2 linked regions of the Candidatus Vesicomyosocius sp. SY067_SCS001 genome follow. The protein of the gene in region 1 binds, or shares a complex with, the protein of each later gene. Links are inferred from orthologs where the notes say so. Each region holds a gene or a part of one and is shown on either strand. Other genes may lie near its edges.

Evidence for each region.
Region 2: the proteins of tldD (region 1) and HUW60_RS04410 are in contact, whole or in part, in a solved structure (PDB 5NJ9), measured with the Escherichia coli proteins. The link is inferred for Candidatus Vesicomyosocius sp. SY067_SCS001 from one-to-one orthologs.

What each region holds. Positions count from the first base shown.
Region 1 is NZ_CP054877.1:222,367-240,494, forward strand. What follows is about bases 7,238-10,237. They hold tldD (metalloprotease TldD), read left to right. Parts: upstream 7,238-8,023; coding sequence 8,024-9,451; downstream 9,452-10,237. Other genes in these bases: HUW60_RS01125 (YhdP family protein), read left to right, coding at 7,238-8,027; HUW60_RS01135 (NADH-quinone oxidoreductase subunit A), read left to right, coding at 9,549-9,905; HUW60_RS01140 (NuoB/complex I 20 kDa subunit family protein), read left to right, coding at 9,909-10,237. Also shown: rdgB (RdgB/HAM1 family non-canonical purine NTP pyrophosphatase), read left to right, coding at 1-16; radical SAM family heme chaperone HemW, read left to right, coding at 16-1,134; argB (acetylglutamate kinase), read left to right, coding at 2,078-3,001; HUW60_RS01110 (dihydroorotate dehydrogenase electron transfer subunit), read left to right, coding at 2,994-3,851; HUW60_RS01115 (YggS family pyridoxal phosphate-dependent enzyme), read left to right, coding at 3,848-4,486; HUW60_RS01120 (asparaginase domain-containing protein), read left to right, coding at 4,724-5,209; more of HUW60_RS01125, read left to right, coding at 5,556-7,237; more of HUW60_RS01140, read left to right, coding at 10,238-10,388; HUW60_RS01145 (NADH-quinone oxidoreductase subunit C), read left to right, coding at 10,388-11,002; HUW60_RS01150 (NADH-quinone oxidoreductase subunit D), read left to right, coding at 11,004-12,257; NADH-quinone oxidoreductase subunit NuoE, read left to right, coding at 12,254-12,727; NADH-quinone oxidoreductase subunit NuoF, read left to right, coding at 12,724-13,998; NADH-quinone oxidoreductase subunit NuoG, read left to right, coding at 13,995-16,256; NADH-quinone oxidoreductase subunit NuoH, read left to right, coding at 16,256-17,329; NADH-quinone oxidoreductase subunit NuoI, read left to right, coding at 17,343-17,834; HUW60_RS01180 (NADH-quinone oxidoreductase subunit J), read left to right, coding at 17,844-18,128. UniProt on the Escherichia coli protein: Metalloprotease involved in CcdA degradation. Suppresses the inhibitory activity of the carbon storage regulator (CsrA).
Region 2 is NZ_CP054877.1:916,168-919,024, forward strand. What follows is about bases 1-2,845. They hold HUW60_RS04410 (metallopeptidase TldD-related protein), read right to left. Parts: upstream 2,161-2,845; coding sequence 841-2,160; downstream 1-840. Other genes in these bases: HUW60_RS04405 (FAD-dependent monooxygenase), read right to left, coding at 1-841; HUW60_RS04415 (sulfite exporter TauE/SafE family protein), read right to left, coding at 2,168-2,845. In the rest of the region: more of HUW60_RS04415, read right to left, coding at 2,846-2,857.

The sequences.
Region 1 (18,128 bases):
ACTCAAAAAAAAATAGTGGGTTGTATATTAGAATTACCGCCATTATCGTTATATATTCATTATCCATGGTGTGTTAAAAAATGTCCTTATTGTGATTTTAATTCTCATGATTGTGATCAACGAAGTGGCTATATTGAGTCATTATTAGAAGATCTTAATGAGGACTTAGATTATATTCAAGGTCGTACTATTCAATCTATTTTTTTAGGTGGCGGTACACCTAGTTTAATGAGTGAGCAAGAACTTTTTAAGTTATTTACTGGTTTAAAAAAGAGGTTGAAATTTGCAAATAATATTGAAATTACGTTAGAAACTAATCCTGGTATTTTTGAGACTGAAAAGTTTAAATTATTTAAGCATATTGGTATTAATAGGCTTTCAATTGGTGTGCAGTCTTTTAATGATAAACATCTGAAATCATTGGGTCGTATTCATAATGCTGATGAAGCGATTTATGCCTGTGAACAAGCTAATCAGGTTGATTTTAAATGTTTTAATATTGATATTATGTATGGATTAGAGAGACAAACATTAGATGAATGTTTGTCTGATGTTCATCAAGCTATTAATTTAAAACCTGACCATATTTCTTTTTATCAATTAACTATTGAGCCTAATACTTATTTTGCTAAATATACACCGATTTTGCCAAGTGATGAGGTTATTTGGCAGATGGGTAATATAGGTGTAAGTTTATTAGAAAGAAATGGTTATACTCGCTACGAGGTGTCTGCTTTTGGAAAAACACCTTCAAAGCATAATTTAAATTATTGGCAATTTGGTGATTATATTGGTATAGGTGCTGGTGCTCATGGTAAAATTACTTTACTAAAGGAGTTTTTACCGTTTAGAACGATAAAGGCACGTTTGCCAAATGACTATCTAGAAAACAGACAAAAACAAGTTAATCAGATTAAAAATTTAAGTTTTGATTTTATGCTTAATGCACTGAGGTTAAAACATGGATTTGATTTGAAATTGTTTGAGCTAAGAACAAGGCAACCAATACAAGTAATTGAGTATCAATTAAATAAGGCCAAAGCACTTGGCTTGTTTGAATTAGATGGCAAGCTGGCGAAACCTAGTAAAAAAGGTTTTGATTTCTTGAATGATTTACAAGCTATTTTTTTATGATGTGTTTTTTGGCATTATTATTCATTTGATTTTAATTATTATTCATTTGATTTTATCTAGTAAATGCTTAAGTTTATCCAAAATATATATTGGATATATATTCTATGATACAGGTTAATACAATAGTATTGTCATTAAATTAATATACATGTTGGATATTACTTTATGATTTTTATGATAATTTAGGATAAACATCCAGTTTATAATGTCTAACTCTCATATTTATGTTTTATATATATAATTTTTGTTAATGAACCTATTATGATATTTTTCTCTAATCGTTTGATTTTTCTTTAGATAATCAAGTCTAAAGTAATAAATTTTATGGTGTCTGCTACTGTTTGGTTTATTATTAGATAAATTTTGAATTTTAGAAGGTTTTAAATAAAGAAATAACACTTCTCATTGAGAAAATAAGTTTGATTATAAATATGTATTTTGTAGAAAGAATATTAGTTAAAAAAGTATTGGTGATGAGATTATAATTAGAACTATTTAGTAAAACTAGTTTTTTGTTTATTTTTATTTGTATTAATAAAAATATAGTATTTTCTTATATGGTTGAATATAGTGCTTAAATCTCAAAGTTTACCTATCAAATTTAAACTTTATAAGAATTTTGATTCAATTAATATGGCAAAGAGTGAAAGAATAAATATATAATTAATATGAATTCTGTAATAGTTATCGAATATTGATTATATTTTGAATATAAAATCTAGTGTCTTCCGGTGTTTTACATCTTTTATTTGGCATACTATTTAATTCAATGATTTTAGGTGCAGTAATCTCAATGTTATTATTCACTGTGATTTAATAATGCTAATAGATTAAGGTATATCAAAATTAGTGTTCATTTTTGTAAATATTTGGGGTTTTGTTTGTCAAAAAAATCAGATTTTTGCTATAAACATTAAGTAAAATATTATTTTAATAAATTTTTATGTTGCATAATATGTCTAATAATATACACAATATTGCAAGCGTTTTAACGGAAAGCTTATCTTATTTTCAAAAATTCCAAGGTAAAACTATTGTCATTAAATATGGTGGTAATGCTATGGTTGATGAAGCATTAAAATCTAGTTTTGCTCGTGATATTGTGCTGATGAAATCTGTTGGAATGAATCCAATCGTGGTGCATGGTGGCGGCCCACAAATTGGTAAGACATTAGAGAAGATTGGTAAACAAAGTCAATTTGTTGATGGCATGCGTGTTACTGATTCAGAAACTATGGATGTAGTTGAAATGGTGTTAGGCGGTTTGGTTAATAAAGAAATTGTCAATCTTATTCATCAGCATGGTGGTCATTCCATTGGCTTAACTGGTAAAGATGGTAGCTTAATTTCTGCTAAGAAATTAAAAAGTGATGTTAAACCTGAACTAACGTCTGAAATTATTGATCTTGGTCATGTTGGAGAGGTAGATAAAATTGATATTTCAGTTATTAATTTACTATTAAAAGGAGATTTTATTCCAGTTATTGCACCTATTGGTGTGGGCAATGATGGTTTTTCTTATAATATTAACGCAGATTTAGTTGCAGGTTCAATTGCTCAAGCGCTAAATGCTGAAAAGTTAATATTATTAACCAACACATCTGGTTTATTAGGTGCAAATGGTGAATTATTAACTGGTCTTGACATCAATATTATTGATAGTCTTATTGAAGATGGAACAATTTATGGTGGTATGTTGCCAAAAATTGATTGTGCTTTATCATCTGTTAGAAATGGGGTAAAATCTACGCATATTATTGATGGACGAGTTGCACATGCTGTATTGCTAGAAATCTTTACAGATAATGGTGTTGGTACCTTGATTACCTGTAATGAATCTGGTACCTTGATTACCTGTAATGAGTAAGGCTAACATTCATAAAATTAAGGTTTGTGATTGTCAAATTTTGTTACATTCTAGGTTTGAAAATGAACAATATATTTTAACTTTAGCATCAAGTATTATCGCTCAACAGAGCAAACCAGGGCAATTTGTACATCTTAGAGTTTCTGATTATTTAGCAATGAGACGGCCTATTTCAATCATGTCGGTTGATTCTGAAAAGGGTACCTTTGACTTGCTTTACAAGGTAGTTGGTAAAGGCACTCGTCAATTAGCTAAGCAAAAAGTAGGTGATATGCTATCAATTGTTGGTCCTATTGGTAATAGTTTTGAGTTAACCAATAAAAAATTACCACTACTAATTGGGGGGGGTGTGGGTATGCCGCCTATGATCGCTTTTGCACAACAAATAAAAAATAGTGATTATAAACCTTTTGCAATTTTAGGCTCTGAAGTGCCATTCCCATTTTCTGCTAAGTTAGCTGATAATGGGAAAGATTATCAGGGTGCAACGCACACTATGACAGAGTTAGAGGATTGGGGTATTGAGTGTCGATTAACCAGTTTTCAAGGTTTTGATGGCGTATTTAAGGGTTTTGTAACTGATTTAGCAAAAGTATATTTAGACAGTCTAACAGTTGATGAAAGAATGCAAGTTGAGGTGTATGCTTGTGGTCCACATTCTATGCTAGTGACAGTGGCTAATTTGATTAAAGAGCATGACTTGCCTTGTCAGGTTTCATTAGAGGAAAATATGGCCTGTGCTGTTGGTGGTTGTGCAGGATGTGTAGTTGAAGTTAAAACTGAACAAGGTATTTCTATGCAGCGTATTTGTGTTGATGGTCCAGTTTTTGATGCCTATCAAGTATTTTGATTAAAGATAATTTAATAAAAGTCCAGTTAAGAATTAATCAGGTTAATCATACTCAGTCTGTTACTTTAGTTGCGGTGAGTAAAACTAGATCAGTATATGAGTTACAACAAGCAATTGATGTAGGACAACAGCATTTCGCTGAAAACTATCTTCAAGAAGCACTTATAAAAATTAATCATCTAAAAGGCCAAAACTTAATTTGGCATTTTATTGGGCCTATTCAGTCAAATAAAACCTTAAAAATTGCCAAAAATTTTGACTGGGTAGATAGTATAGGCCGATTAAAAATTGCACAAAGACTTAACGATCAACGCCCAAAAAACTTACCTAAATTAAAGGTACTTTTACAAATTAACATTGATAATGAACCTACTAAATCAGGTGTATTAGTTAGACAAATTGATGAACTAATTACTCATTTTGAAAGTCTAAAAAATCTCACTTTAAGAGGTTTTATGTGTGTTCCAAGTCCTTTTAGCTCAGCACAAAGTTTTTCTAGAATGGAAAATATTATTAAGAAATATTCTAATTTAGATGTTTTATCGATGGGTATGAGTCATGATTTAGAATTAGCTATTGAGAATGGTGCTACTTCTGTACGTATTGGTGCAGATATTTTTGGAAAAAGAACTTGAATATAATCATTTTTATTGTTAAATGAAGTACTTTATAACTGATTTTAGAAAAGGAATATGGTTAAAATTTAATGTTTTAGTTTTTATAGAAACACCTAAATTATATTGTAAATGTAGAGTTTTTAAGAATAATTTTTTATTTCTATAAATAAACATATTAGATAGATTGTCTTTTTTCTTTTGAAGAATATAAATTTACCTTATTATATTTAAGTTTAAACAAAGTATGATTTTATCATGAGAATCAAATTATTAATTACTGGCGGTACAATTGATAAAGTTTATGATGAATTGATTGGTAAGTTAGTGTTTCAACAAACTTATCTTATTGATATGCTTAATCGGTCTAGGTCGATGGTCGATACTTTATCTGAGGTGTTGTTTTTAAAAGATAGTTTAGATATGAGCGATATTGATCGAGCGTTAATTGTGAAAAAGTGTCAGGAAAGTGACACAAGACATATTTTAATTACTCATGGTACTGATTCTATGGTTAGAACTGCAAAATTATTAGCCAAAGAGGTTAATAATAAAACTATTGTTTTATTTGGATCCATGATCCCTTATTCTATTAATTATTCTGATGCACTGTTTAATTTAGGTGTAGCTTTAAGTGCAGTACAAATCAAAGAATATGGTGTTTATATTACTATGAATGGGCAAGTGTTTGATTTTGACAAGGTAAAAAAAAATAAAGAGATAGGTATTTTTACATTGCTATAGCATTTCGAATGTAATTAATGGTATTTATTTTATCGTATATTCAGATGACTACTTTTAGCCAATTATGTGAATAAATCTATACAAGTACTTTTTGGTAACGTCAAATCATTTTTTAAATATATTTTATATATATGTTTAATTGTTTAATTGAATAATTAGAAAACGTATTAACGTAAATAATAAGACATATACATTATTATAATTGACGTTAAACTTTTAAGTATATGGTTTTTCTTATATTTTTAATATGGTTTTGTATCAATATCAATAAATAACTTATTTGTAAAAATAAGTTATAATTTCCCAAGGTCGGTGTTATATTGAGAATACATTGATAAGTTTAATAATGATTAAAAGAACACTTTATGGCGGTATTAAAGTATTAAAAATAAGCACTTGGGTTAGTGTTATTTTTTCGCTCATTATTGTACTAGTAGTGTTATTTTTTGTGACATTTCCAATATTATTAAAAGCGCCGATTGAAAACCAATTATCAAGTTTAACTGGTCTTGATGTTCGACTATCTAAAATTACATTTTATTTTGAAAATATAGGAATCGCTTTAAAAGTACATGATATTGCTATCTTATCAAATAAAAATCAGCAGAAAATAGCTATTATTAAGAAATTATCTTGGCATGTGAATTTATTAAATTTGTTTGATAATATTTATCATCCTAGCAAAATTTATATTGATACTTTAATGCTTTATTCTAATCCTAATGGTGCTAATATAAATAATATTAACAATATAGCTTCACTTGACATGTTAGAAAAGCTATATTTCTTTGAATCTTTACATATCAATAAAATAATTATTAAGCATGCAATTAAAATGGCACCTTTGACTCTTGAAAGAGATGGAGTACAGCTCTTATTAACAATTCCTAAACAGGGTCTTGTAACTCAATATTTTAATGTTACAATTTTCTTATCTAATGTTCAAGTAAGTTGTGATGGTTGTTTAACATGGCTAATTACTGTGAGTAATGATGACTTTAAACTTGTATTAAGACTTAAGTTATATAACCATAAAAATGATGATTTTATCCAGATTACTGGCCTTATCAAACGTATGAATGTAGTTAAAATTAGTGATTATTTACCCTTAGTATTAATAGGTAGTGCAACTTATCAATGGATCGAACAAGCTTTTCGATCAGGTACGATAGATAATATTAATATTAATATTAAGAAGAATCTTTCAAAGGAATTGCCAGCAAAGATAAAACTTGATGCACACCTAACTAATACCGAGTTATTGTTTAATGCCGATTGGCATAATCTTAAACAGTTAGATGCAGATATTTATATTGATGATAAGCAAATTACAGTTACAGTTAATCACGCTACGTTAAATGAAATGTTTTTGCAAGGTATTAAAATTCAAATGCTGTATATGAGTAAAGATGAATTAGAAGTTAGTGTAGTTGGTAAAATTAACACCTATAGCGAAGTGTTGATTCGCTTTTTAAAAGAGGCACCACTAGATAGTAATGTGAATAATGTACTAAAACATTTTAGTTTATCTGGTAAGGTATTTGCTGATGTGGAGTTAACAATACCACTAAATAAAACAGATCCGGCATTAGATATTGATTTGAATATCAAAGACAATCGTTTGACTATATTGGGAGGTTCAATTGTTGTTAAGAACTATAATGCACATTTGGTATTACATAATAATCAAATTATTTCATATGGTATGGGTAATATTCGAGGTAAGTCGTTTAATATTCATATGAATTCTAATAATCAAGATAGCGGTTTAGATGCATTATTTGCCATAGTACTTACCAATAGTAGTGATAATTTTGAGTTTTACTTAGCTAAATATTTAAATCAATCATGGCAGGTAAATATTAAGTCTGATGCTTTAAAAATTGATGCAAATATTATACTAAATAATGGTGTTTTACCTGAGGTAAAATTAACAAATCTTCAAATAACAGGACTAGATAAAATAAAAGGTAATTGGGATATTAGGGTAAAAGATATCCCTAGTATGCATTTAAGTATACAAGACATTCAAGTAGGTGAAAGAAAGATACCTAATTTTCATGCTACGTTTAAATCACAAGATAAAATGCTAAAAATTATTAATTTAGAGTTTTCAGGTGTTGGTTTTGGTACTCAAAATCTGAGTTTTAATGGTGTTTGGATTAATGGTAGAACTAAGCTTTTTGCTAAAGTAAAAGGTAATAAATTGAGCGAATTTCTTGATAAACTAAATATTAAAGGGAAGGTTCGTGGTGGTCAATTTGAGTTTGATGTACGTCTATTCTGTAATTGTGCTCCGTGGAACATGAGTTCTGAAGATATCAGTGGTTTGATTAAAGTTAAAGTTAAAGAGGGTGTATTTACTAATGAAGACCTTAATATTGGATTAGTTTTATCATTGCTCAATATTAAATCTATTGCTAAGCGTTTGGAACTAAATATCACTGATTTGATTAGTAAAGGGTTTGCCTATGATACAATTGATGCACAAATTTATATTAACAATTCTATGGCGACTATTGTTCATTTTGAACTCAACTCAAGCTCAAGTATAATTACTTTAACAGGTTCAAGTAAATTTGTTGAACAAACCTATCATTTAGAAGCAAAGGTATTGCCTGCTATTGGTGATGCTGTGCCGATTGCTACTTATTTAGCTGGCGGTGGTTTAGCAGGTTTGGGAGTTTGGTTAACAGATAGGATGTTATTTAAAGGAGAACTGATTAATAATATTGTTGATAAAGTTGTTGAATTTAAATATAAAATAACGGGTCCATGGAATAAGCCTGTTATTGAGAAGATATCAACTGTATTATGATTGAACAACTATTAGATGATCATCATTTAAATCAAGAAATAATAACCACTTTACTATCCTCTTTAGCAGCTAAAGGTATTGATTATGCAGATTTATATTTTCAACATTCAGCGGTTGAATCTTGGTTTTTGGAAGAAAGTATTGTTAAGTCTGGCACCTATCATATTAGCCATGGCGTAGGTGCTAGAGCTGTAAGTTTTGATCAAACTGGTTTTGCTTATTCAAATGATTTAAACCTAAGATCGATTGAAAAAGCCATTAATTTTGCCAAGGGTGTATCAATGTATCAGACTACTGTAGGAAAAATTCAGGATTTTCAATCTATTCCACAAGTTGCTAAATATAGTGGTTTAAACCCGCTTAATAGTTTTAGCTCACAAGAAAAGGTTGATTTTCTAAATAGAATTGATAAGATTGCTAGAAAGGAGTCTAAGGTTATACAAGTTAGTGCTTCTATTTCTGGCGGGTTTAGTGAGATATTAATTACTTCAACTGATGGTGTATTTGCTAAAGATTATCGCCCAATGGTACGTGTTAGTGTAAATGTTATTGTTGAGTGTAATGGCAGAATTGAATCTGCCTCAAGCGGTGGTGGTGGTCGGTATGATTATCAATACTTTGTTAATCATGCTTTGGATGAAATTTATGTTAATGAAGCTATTAGACAGGCATTATTAGCGTTGGAGTCAAAGAACGCACCTGCTGGAAACATGCCCGTGATACTAGGTTCTGGCTGGCCAGGGGTATTGTTGCATGAGGCTATTGGCCATGGCTTGGAAGGTGATTTTAATCGTAAAAAATCATCAGTATTTACTAATAGAATTGGTGAGCAAGTAGCTAGTGACAAATGTACTATTGTTGATAATGGTACTTTGGTAAATAGACGTGGTAGCTTGACAATTGATGATGAAGGTACACCAACACAAAATACTTTATTAATTGAAAATGGTATTTTAAAAGGTTATCTATTTGACAAAATTAATGCTAAATTAATGGATACTGTATCAACTGGTAATGGTAGACGTGAGTCTTATGCTCATATTCCTATGCCAAGAATGACTAATACTTATATGTTAAATGGACAAGATTCTTTAGATGATATGATTGCTTCTGTTGATTATGGTATTTATGCTATTAATTTTGATGGTGGTCAAGTTGATATTACTTCAGGTAAATTTGTTTTTAGTGCTAATGAGGCTTATTTGATTAAAAATGGAAAAATTATGCACCCTGTTAAAGGCGTAACATTGACAGGTTCTGGCGATAAGGTATTAAAAAAAATATCTATGGTGGCGAATGATTTAAAACTTGATAATGGTGTTGGTATATGTGGCAAAGATGGCCAAAATGTTCCTGTTGGAGTGGGTCAACCTAGTCTAAAAATAGACCAGTTGACCGTAGGTGGCACTGAAGTTAATGTATAATTCAACCTCTAAAAATGTATTTGTTGGTTATAGGTAGATTTGTCAATTTAATTAGATATAATACTTAGAAGTCTATTTTTTAGTTGGGAGAAATTAGGTGTTAGAAAACTATTTACCTATTGTTGTATTTATATTTTTAGGACTTTTTTTTGGTATTGGGCCAATGTTAATTGGCTATTTACTAGGTCCGAGTAAACCAAATGAAGAAAAAAATACTCAATTTGAATGTGGTTTTCCTGCCTTTAATGATTCGCGTACGTATTTTAATGTACGTTATTATTTAGTAGCTATTCTATTTATTTTGTTTGATTTAGAAGTTGCCTTTGTTTTTCCATGGGCGGTAGTTCAGTCCCAACTTGGTTGGTTTGGTTTTGTTGTAATGAGTATTTTCTTATTTTTATTGATAGTGGGTTTTGTTTTTGAATGGAAAAACGGCGCACTTGAATGGGAATAACTAATGGCAATTGAGGGTTTAATAAAACAAGGTTTTATAACCATGTCGCTTGACAAAGTCATTAACTGGGCACGAACAGGTTCGCTTTGGCCAATGACTTTTGGCTTAGCTTGTTGTGCGGTAGAGATGATGGAAGCAGGGTCTTCTCGTTATGATTTAGATCGTTTTGGTATTGTTTTTAGGCCTACGCCACGTCAATCAGATTTAATGATTGTAGCGGGTACACTTACTAATAAAATGGCTCCAGCTTTACGTAAAGTTTATGACCAAATGCCTGAGCCAAAGTGGGTTATTTCTATGGGTTCATGTGCAAATGGTGGTGGTTATTATCATTACTCTTATGCAGTTATTAGAGGTTGCGATCGTATTGTTCCAGTTGATATTTATGTTCCAGGTTGTCCTCCAACGGCAGAAGCATTGTTATACGGTATTATGCAATTACAAGATAAAATTCGACGCACTAACACTATTGCAATAACATAATGCAAAATTTAAAGACATCATTAATTGAGGTTTTTGGAAAGACCCATTTAGTTGAAGCTTTTGATGAGTTAACTTTAACAGTTAGTTCTCAGAATATTATTAAAACCTGTTTGAAATTAAGAGATTTTTTTTCTTTTGATACGTTAATAGATTTATGTGGTGTTGATTATTTAACTTATGGACAATCAGATTGGAATGGCAATGCCAGTGCTTCTGGTTTTTCTAGAGGACGTAATCATCAAGGTGTAAAAGATATACATGAAAAACGTTTTGCTGTGGTATATCATCTGTTATCTGTCAGTAAAAACAAACGTATTAGAGTAAAATCATTTGTCGATGAAGTAGAGCCTATTATCAAGTCAGTCACTGATATCTGGGCATCTGCTGATTGGTATGAACGAGAAGCCTTTGATTTAATGGGTATCTTGTTTGAAAATCATACAGATTTACGTCGAATTTTGACTGATTATGGCTTTACAGGTCATCCATTACGTAAAGATTTTCCCATGATTGGTGAAGTTGAAATGCGTTATGATGAGGATTTGGGTCGGGTGATTTATGAAAAAGTAAGCATTGAACCAAATATTAATGTACCAAGAGTAATTAGGAAATAAAATGGCTGAAATTCGTAACTATACTCTTAATTTTGGTCCTCAACATCCTGCAGCTCATGGTGTACTCCGCCTTATTTTAGAAATTGATGGTGAGGTTATTGAACGGGCTGATCCGCATATTGGCTTGTTACACCGTGGTACAGAAAAATTGGTAGAATCCAAGCCATATAATCAATCAATTGGTTATATGGATAGGCTTGATTATGTTTCGATGATGTGTAATGAACATGCTTATGTAATGGCAATTGAAGCTATGTTGAATTTAAAGGTACCTGAACGTGCTCAGTACATTCGAGTAATGTTTGACGAAATTACTAGAATTCTTAATCATTTAATGTGGTTAGGTACGCATGGGCTTGATGTTGGAGCTATGAGTATTTTTTTATACGCATTTCGTGAACGTGAAAAATTGATTGATTGTTATGAGGCGGTATCAGGTTCACGCATGCATGCAACTTATTATCGTCCAGGTGGTGTTTATCGAGATTTGCCAGATAAAATGCCTCAGTATTTAGCTTCAGATTTCCGAACAAGTAAAGAGTTAGAAACTATGAACGAAAATCGTCAAGGCTCATTATTAGATTTTATTGCTGATTTTGTTAAAGAGTTTCCTAAAAGTATCAAGCAATATGATGATTTATTAACGGATAATCGTATTTGGAAACAGCGTTTGGTGAATATTGGCGTTGTTTCTGCAAATCGCGCTAAACAGTTAGGATTTACAGGACCTATGCTTAGAGGCTCTGGTGTGGAGTGGGATTTGAGAAAAAATCAACCTTATGCAATTTATGATCAATTAAAGTTTGATATACCAATAGGTATGACAGGTGATAGTTATGATCGTTACTTAGTACGTATGGAAGAAATGCGTCAATCAAACCACATTATTAAACAATGTGTTAAGTGGTTACGAGAAAATCCAGGTGCAGTTATGAGTGATGATCACAAGGTATCACAACCCAAACGTACTAATATGAAAAATGACATGGAATCTTTAATTCATCACTTTAAATTATTTACTGAAGGCTATTGTTTGCCAGAGGGTGAGGTTTATCGTGCTGTTGAGCACCCAAAGGGTGAATTTGGGGTGTATCTCATTTCTGATGGAGCTAATAAGCCTTATAGAGTTAAAATTAGAGCGCCTGGTTTTTCTCATTTGGCTTCTATGAATGAAATGACAAGAGGACATATGTTGTCAGATGTTGTGACTATTATTGGTACACAAGATGTTGTATTTGGTGAAATAGATAGATGATTTCAATTAGAGCAAAAAATCAAATTGATGTCTGGATTGCAAAATATCCAAAAGATAGACAAAGTTCTGCCGTTATGCAAGCTTTAAAAATTGTTCAAGCAGAAAATGAAAATATATTAAGTGCTAGTATTATCCAAGAAGTGGCTGATTATTTAGATATGCCAGGTATGGCTGTTCAAGAAGTAGCTACTTTTTATGAAAATTACAATTATAAAAAAGTTGGCAAGCATGTAATTCGTTTTTGTCATAATATTTCATGTATGTTAAATGGCGCTGATGATTTAATTAAGCATCTAGAAAATAAACTAGGTGTTAAAACAGGTGAAGTAACCTTAGATGGTTTAATAAGTGTTAAAAAAGTTGAGTGTTTAGGGTCTTGTGTGGGTGCTCCAATGTTTCAGATTAATGAAAAGTATTTTGAAAATCTTACTATTGATAAGATTGATAAGATTGTGGATAATCTCAAATGAACGAAGTTTGCTTTAAAAATCTGACAAAAGATCAATGTTGGTCATTTAAAGTTTATGAAGCCAGTGGTGGTTATTTAGTATGGCGTAAAATCCTCAAAGGTGAATTGACACCTGATCAAATCGTTGACGAATTAAAGTTGTCAGGTTTACGTGGTCGGGGTGGTGCTGGATTTCCTACTGGACTTAAATGGAGTTTTATGCCACGTCATTCTGATGGACAAAAATACGTAGTTTGTAATTCAGATGAAGGAGAACCAGGTACTTGTAAAGATAGAGATATTTTAAGATTTAATCCTCATGCAGTGATTGAAGGTATGGCAATTGGTGGTTTTGTTATGAACGCCAGTGTTGGTTATAACTATATTCGTGGGGAATTTATGGAGCCTTTCAAACGTTTTGAAGGTGCGTTAAAAGAGGCTTATAAGGCAGGATTGTTAGGTCAAAATATTAATAACAGTTCTATTAATTTTGATTTATATACACACCTAGGTGCAGGTGCTTATATTTGCGGTGAAGAAACTGCTTTATTAGAATCCATTGAAGGCAAAAAAGGTCAGCCTAGATTTAAGCCACCATTTCCTGCTAATGTAGGATTATTTGGTAAACCCACTACGATTAATAATACTGAAAGTTTTGCAAGCGTACCTGAGATTTTAAGATGTGGCGGTCAATGGTTTGCAGATATTGGTGTTAAAAACTCTGGAGGTTGTAAATTATTTTCAGTCTCAGGACATGTTGTAAATCCAGCAAATTTTGAAGTGCCTATGGGTATATCTTTTAAAGATTTACTTGAGATGGCAGGTGGTATGCGTGACGACACTAAGTTAAAAGCCGTGATTCCAGGAGGTTCATCAACCCCGGTATTAACTGCAGAAATTGTAATGAATATGACTATGGATTATGATGGTATTGAAAAAGCAGGTTCAATGCTTGGTGCAGGTTCAGTGATTATTATGAATGAATCAACTTGTATGGTAAAAGTATTAACAAGGTTGGCGCATTTCTATTATGATGAATCTTGCGGGCAATGCACTCCTTGTCGTGAAGGAACGGGTTGGTTGTATAGAGTATTAAAGCGTATTCTTGATGGTAATGGTAGGAAGGGAGATATTGACTTATTATTGAGCATACAAAATAAAATTATGGGAAATACTATTTGTGCATTAGGTGACGCTGCAGCAATGCCTGTTGAGAGTTTTTTACGTAATTTTCGTGAGGAATTTGAGTATTATATTAAACATGGAAAGTCAATGGTAAGGGGTAGTCGATGACTGATATTGAAATTGACATTAATGGTAATATTGTGAGTGCTAAAGCAGGTGAAATGCTAATCGTTGTCACTGATAGAGAAAATATTAGCGTGCCAAGATTTTGTTATCATAAAAAACTCTCAGTAGTTTCTTCTTGTCGGATATGTTTGGTGGATATTGAGGGTGCTCTTAAGTCGCAACCAGCTTGCTCAACCCCAGTTGTACAAGGTATGAAAGTCCAGACACGGAATGTAAAAACTAAGAATAGTCAAAAATCAGTGATGGAATTTTTACTCATTAATCATCCGCTTGACTGTCCAGTTTGTGATCAAGGTGGTGAGTGTGAATTACAAGATGTGGCCGTTGAATATGGCTCAGATATTTCTTCTTTTTCAGAAGGTAAACGTATTGTGACAGATAGTGATATTGGTGTGTTGATTCAAACAGATATGACACGTTGTATTCATTGTACACGTTGTGTACGTTTTGGTGTTGAAATTGCTGGTATAATGGAAATGGGTGGAACTGGGAGAGGCGAAAATTTAAAGATTGAACCATTTTTAGAGCAAGGTATTCAGTCTGAATTATCAGGTAATATGATTGATATATGTCCAGTAGGAGCACTTACTTCTAAGCCATTTAAATATGAATTAAGATCATGGCAAATGAACTCAATTCCTAGTATCGCAAGACATGATTTAGTGGGTTCAAATTTATTGGTACAATCCTACAAGGGTAAGGTAAAGCGGGTTGTATCTGCTGATAATGATTTGGTTAACGAAATTTGGATTTCTGATCGTGATCGCTTCTCGTATGAAAGTCTAACGCATGAAAATAGATTGTTACAACCTCAAATTAAAGTACAAGGAGGGTGGAATCAAGTAAGCTGGGAAGTGGCATTGGATTATGCTGTAAAAGGACTTAATAGTCATATTTTAAAGCATCAAAGAGCCGATCAATTAGGCGGATTAGTATCAAATACAGCGACTATGGAAGAGTTTTATTTATTTAAAAAGATTCTAACAGAAGTTGGTTGCGACAATATTGACTATCGTTTAAATGTTAAGAACTTAGATAATACCATTATACTTGATTCTAATATCAAACTAGACGAACTAGAAGAGATAGATTATGCCTTAATTATAGGGGCTAACATTCGATTAGAACAACCAATGATTAATCATTGGTTGCGTAAAGCTACAAAAAAAGGTGCAGATATCGATGTGTTAAATGTAATGGTATTTGATTTTAATTATTCGCTTCATACCGAAAATATTATTGCACCAAATAAAATAGCATTTACATTAGCAGGTGTTCTTAAGTTAATCATGATTAACAATATTCAAGAATTACCTGACTACTTGATAGCTATTGATGTTGATGAAGTGGCTAATAATATAGCTTATAAAATGTTAAATTCTGATAGTTCAGTTATTATTTTAGGTGAACATATTATTAATAATGTAGATGCTTCTACTATTGCTAATTTAGTTACTAAAATTTCTCAAAGTACCAATAGTAGAACACTAAATTTGAGTATAACGGCAAATACTATAGCAGCTGATTTAGTTGGATGTGTACCCCAAAACTCTGGTATGAATGTTAATACGATGCTTGCGTCTGATATGCGAGGCTTTATTTTGTTAGACATTTATCCACAGTATAATTTTCATAATTTAGGAGCGGCTATTAAAGCTTTTGAAAAAGATAATACTTTTGTTATTTCTTTAAATAGTTTTAAAGACGATATTGTTGTTGGTTATTCAGATGTTATTTTGCCGATCGCCAGTATTTATGAAACCTCAGGAACGCATTTAAATATTAACAATGATATTCAATCCTATACAGCTGCAGTTAAAGCACCAAATGAGGTTAAACCTGCTTGGAAAGTTTTAAAAGTCATAGCTGATTTATTAGAATTACCAGGATTTAATTATGAAGATTCCACTCAAGTTTTGGCTGAAATATCTTATCAATCACATGCAATTCAAACTCATGATATAAATGGCAATCTCGCCAGTCATCATAATGGTATTAGTGTAATTTGGCAAAACTCACCTTATAGTATTGACGCTGTATTAAGACACAGTGGAACATTACAAAAAACTAAAATAGGACAGATGAATAATGCTTATATGAATCAAACAACCGCTAAAATATTAAAAGTATCAGTTGGTGATAAATATTTAGGTGTACTTGTGATAATTACTGACACAGTAGCAGATGGTTGTGTATTTATCAATACTAATCAAACAACTAATATTCAGGGACAAGCATAATGGAACTTTGGCAAACTTTTGTGAAAATGGTACATGCACTTGTTCCATGGTTTGACGGTACAGTAGCTATTATTTTAATAATTTTTATTAAAGCAATGGCTTTGCTAATACCACTAATGCTAGTGGCAGCCTATTTTACCTATGCTGAACGTAAAGTGATTGGTTATATACAATTACGTATCGGCCCTAATCGTGTTGGTCCAAAAGGTTGGTTACAACCTATCGCCGATGCTTTAAAATTAATGACTAAGGAAATTATTTTTCCTACTAAAGCAAATATTTATTTATTTTTATTAGCGCCTGTATTAGCTATTGCACCTGCTATTGCAGTATGGGCAGTGATTCCATTTGACGAGAGTATTTATATTACTAATTTAGATATTAGCTTATTGTATGTTTTAGCGATTGGTTCTATCGGTGTTTACGGTATTATTTTAGCAGGTTGGGCGTCTAATTCAAAATATCCATTATTAGGCGCACTTAGAAGTGCAGCATTGCTAGTTTCGTACGAAATTGTTATTGGTTTTGCACTAGTAACAGTTGTTATGATTGCTGGTAGTGTAAACTTAAACACTATTGTTCAAGCACAGCAAGGCGGGATTATCTATTGGTATTTTATTCCTTTATTTCCCATAATGGTTATCTTTTTTATTTCATCTCTTGTAGAAACAAATCGTGCACCTTTTGATGTTGTAGAGGGTGAATCAGAGATTGTTGGAGGTACGCATGTTGAATACTCAGGTATGACGTTTGCAGTATTCTTTTTAGCAGAATATTCTAATATGATTTTAATGGCAGTTCTTTCTGTGATAATGTTCTTTGGTGGTTGGCATTCTCCTTTTGAGGCTATTCCTTATCTTGAAAATATATTTTCTTGGATACCTGGTATAATTTGGTTACTAGCAAAAACGACTTTTTTTATGTTTTTATACTTATGGGTACGTGCTACCTTTCCACGTTTTAGATATGATCAAATTATGCGTTTATCTTGGAAGGTATTTTTACCAATTACTATTATTTGGATATTTGTTGTGGCATTGATGACCCAATTACAACTTAGTCCGTGGTTTTAAGTTAACATATCTTATGATTAAAAAATTAAATAAGTTAATTAAGGATTTTACCCTAAATGATTTACGAATTGGGCTAAAGATTACTGCTAAAGAGTTGGTTAACAAAAAAATTACCGTACAATTTCCAGAAGAAAGAACTCCAATATCGTCACGTTTTAGAGGATTACATGCGTTACGTCGCTATCCAAATGGTGAGGAGCGCTGTATTGCTTGTAAATTGTGTGAAGCTGTTTGTCCTGCTAATGCTATTACCATTGAATCTGAGATGCGTGATGATGGCACACGTCGAACCACCCAATACGATATCGATTTATTTAAGTGTATTTTTTGCGGATTTTGCGAAGAAGCCTGTCCCGTTGATGCGATTGTTGAGACACAAATTTTTGATTATGTGTTTGAGTCAAGGCAAGGTAGTATTATGACTAAAGAGCGTCTTTTGGAAGTAGGTAGTCAACATGAGCAAGTCATTAATCAAACTAAGCTTGAAGATGCTAAGTATAAATAAAAGTAGATAATGGGATTCGAACAAATAATATTTTATATATTTTCATTTTGGTTTGTTGTTAGCTCTTTGGCGATGATTTTTTCACGTAATGCAGCAAAGTCGGTTTTATTTTTAGTTTTGGCATTTTTTAGTGCTGCTAGCATTTGGATTTTGCTTGAGGCTGAATTTTTAGCTATTATTTTGATTTTGGTTTATGTTGGTGCGGTTATGGTATTATTTTTATTCGTAATCAAGATGCTTAATATTGATAAATCAACAATCAATGCAAGATTCACTGGATATTTACCGTTACGG
Region 2 (2,857 bases), 690 kb from region 1 along the record:
GTTTTATATAATCTTGTGAGCTACGCTCAATGAGCTTAAAAGATTTAATATCACTAACAACTTTAAATCGACTAAATTTATATTCAACACCTTTAGAAAGTCTATCGGCAAACCGCTTAACTGAAAGTTGTATAAGCTCATCAGCTAAATTATTTTCTGCTGACCAAACAATGGATGCTTGTTTATCACTTAAAGGAAGTAAAGCAATAATACTATCTGATAAAAAACGTTGCCAAATTGTATTCTGAAAACTTTTTAAGGATTCAATATTACAAATAATAGCTTTTTGTTGGTAATTATTTTCACTAAATTCAATACCTGCTAATTCTCTAACATTTGATTTAGCACCATCTGCACCAACTAATAAACTACACGTTATTCTATGATTACTATTCAAATCAACCTGATAACCATTATCAATTTTATTGATAGCGGTAAGTTCTGTACAAATAAACTCAACACTAGTTTTCTCTAATATTGTATACATTGCAGATTGTATAGCATCATTTTCAATAATATAACCTAATTGATTAATATCTACATCTTGACTATGAAAATCTAAACTACCATGAGAATTCTGATCCCAAATATGAATATCGGTAAACTTATATTTACGCTTAATTAACCTCCAAACACCAATATTTCTTAATAACGTTTCTGATTTAGGTGTAATTGAACTAACACGTGTATGATACTTATCCTGTAATTTTGGATTAAAATAGTTAGGATCAATAATAACAATCTTTAACCCTTTATTAATCATAGATAAGGCAAATGCCTGTCCCACCATGCCACCACCAATAATAACAATATCATATCGTAAATTATTTACAGAACTCATTACACTGCTCCTGCAATAGTCATTTGCTGTATCAGAACAGAACCAACTTTAATATTATTACGATAATCAATATCCGAACCAATGTGCTCAATACCTAATAGCATTTCTTTAAGATTACCAGCAATTGTAACACCTGATACTGGATATTGAATTTTACCATTATCTACCCAAAAACCCAAAGCACCACGAGAATAATCACCAGTTGTGTCATTCACACCTTGACCCATCAGTTCAGTTACAACTAAACCTTGGTGCATATTTTTAATTACCTCATTAAGACCACCTTCAAATTTATGTTCAATCATAACATTATTCACACCGCCTGCATTTGCTGTAGTTTTAAGACCTAACTGATTAGCTGAATATTGTCCCATAATATAACTTTGAACCTGACCGCTCTTAACAAAATATTGTTGTTTTTTTAGCACGCCATCTTGGTCAAATGCTTTAGAGCCAATAGTTTTCTTAACCAGTGGTTTTTCTAATAAACTAATACTACTAGGCATTACTAACTGATCAATACTATCCAATAAAAACGTTGATTTTTTATATTGTCGAGTGCCATTTAATGCACCCATTAATTGTGAAAACAATTCACCAGATAAACGTGGTGTAAAGATAACTGGACATTTTCTTGATTCTAAAGACCTTGAAGCAAGCTTATTAACAGCTAAATTTGCTGCCTTTTTACCTACTACTTCTGGCGACTCTAGATCAAAATTATCCAATGCTACTGTATATTCATAAGCCTTTTGCATATCTCTACCTTGTTTAGCAATAATAGAACAATGTAATGAATGCTTAGTACCTTGTTGCGCCACCATCATACCATGTGAATTAATATATAAATCCTTGCCTTGAAAGCTTGATAATTCAGCACCATCTGAACTATCAATATATTTTTGCTCTAACGCAGCTGTTTCACAACGTTTAGCTAAATCAACACTATGGGTCGGATCTAAATCCCACGGATAATACATATTTAAATCAGGAGGATTAAACGCCATTAACTCTTTTGGTGCCAAGCCATTAAATAGATCTTCTTGTGTATATTTAGCAATTAGACAAGCAGATTCTATAGTTCTACCAATACCATTCTTATTTAAATCAACACTAGATGCATGTCCTTTTTTATTACCCATATGAACATTAATATCAAACATTTTATCTAAATGATGTTCTAAAGTTTCAATTTTACCCAATCGAATAGCAGTGGAAACGCCAGAGCTTGAACTTAAAAAAATTTCATAATCAGTAATATCATACTTTTTTAATAAATCAATAGCAAATTGTGCAGTATTTTCTAGTGAAAATGACATAATGAAATTATACCAAATAATAAAAATATATTAGCTTAGAAAAATGAATAATATCATATATACCCATAAATACCATAGATTGAATCGGCATCCATAGCGCTATGATTCCCAATATAATAATCAACAAACCAGATAAGCGCCGAATCCAAGGTTTTTGGATTAAAAAACCCAGCTGAGTAGATAAACCTGACATTAACAACAAGCTTGGCAACGTCCCTAGTCCAAATGACAACATAATTAAACCGCCTTCAAACATAGAACCAGATAGAATAGAAAAGCTAAGTGCTCCATAAACTAACCCACAAGGAACCCCTCCCCATAACAAACCAATAAAAAATGCACTTCTAAGATTTTTAATTGGTAAGAACTGTTGAGTTAATGGCTGTAATTTTACCCAAAATTTAGCGCCAAATTTTTCCAATATTTGAATGTTGAATGACCAGTTACCAATATATAGCCCAACCATCACCATCAACATGCCTGAGAATATTCGCAAAACCTTATCAAACACACTCATTTGTAAGACTTGAGTTAATATCATTCCAACTAAGCCAAAAATAGCACCTATTAGTACATAACTTAAAATTCTACCAAGGTTATAATTTAGATGAAAAAGTACTATTTTTTTTGGATTATTCCTAACTTTTGGGTCAAGCCCAGCACTAAGCATACCCACTATACCACCACACATTCCTAG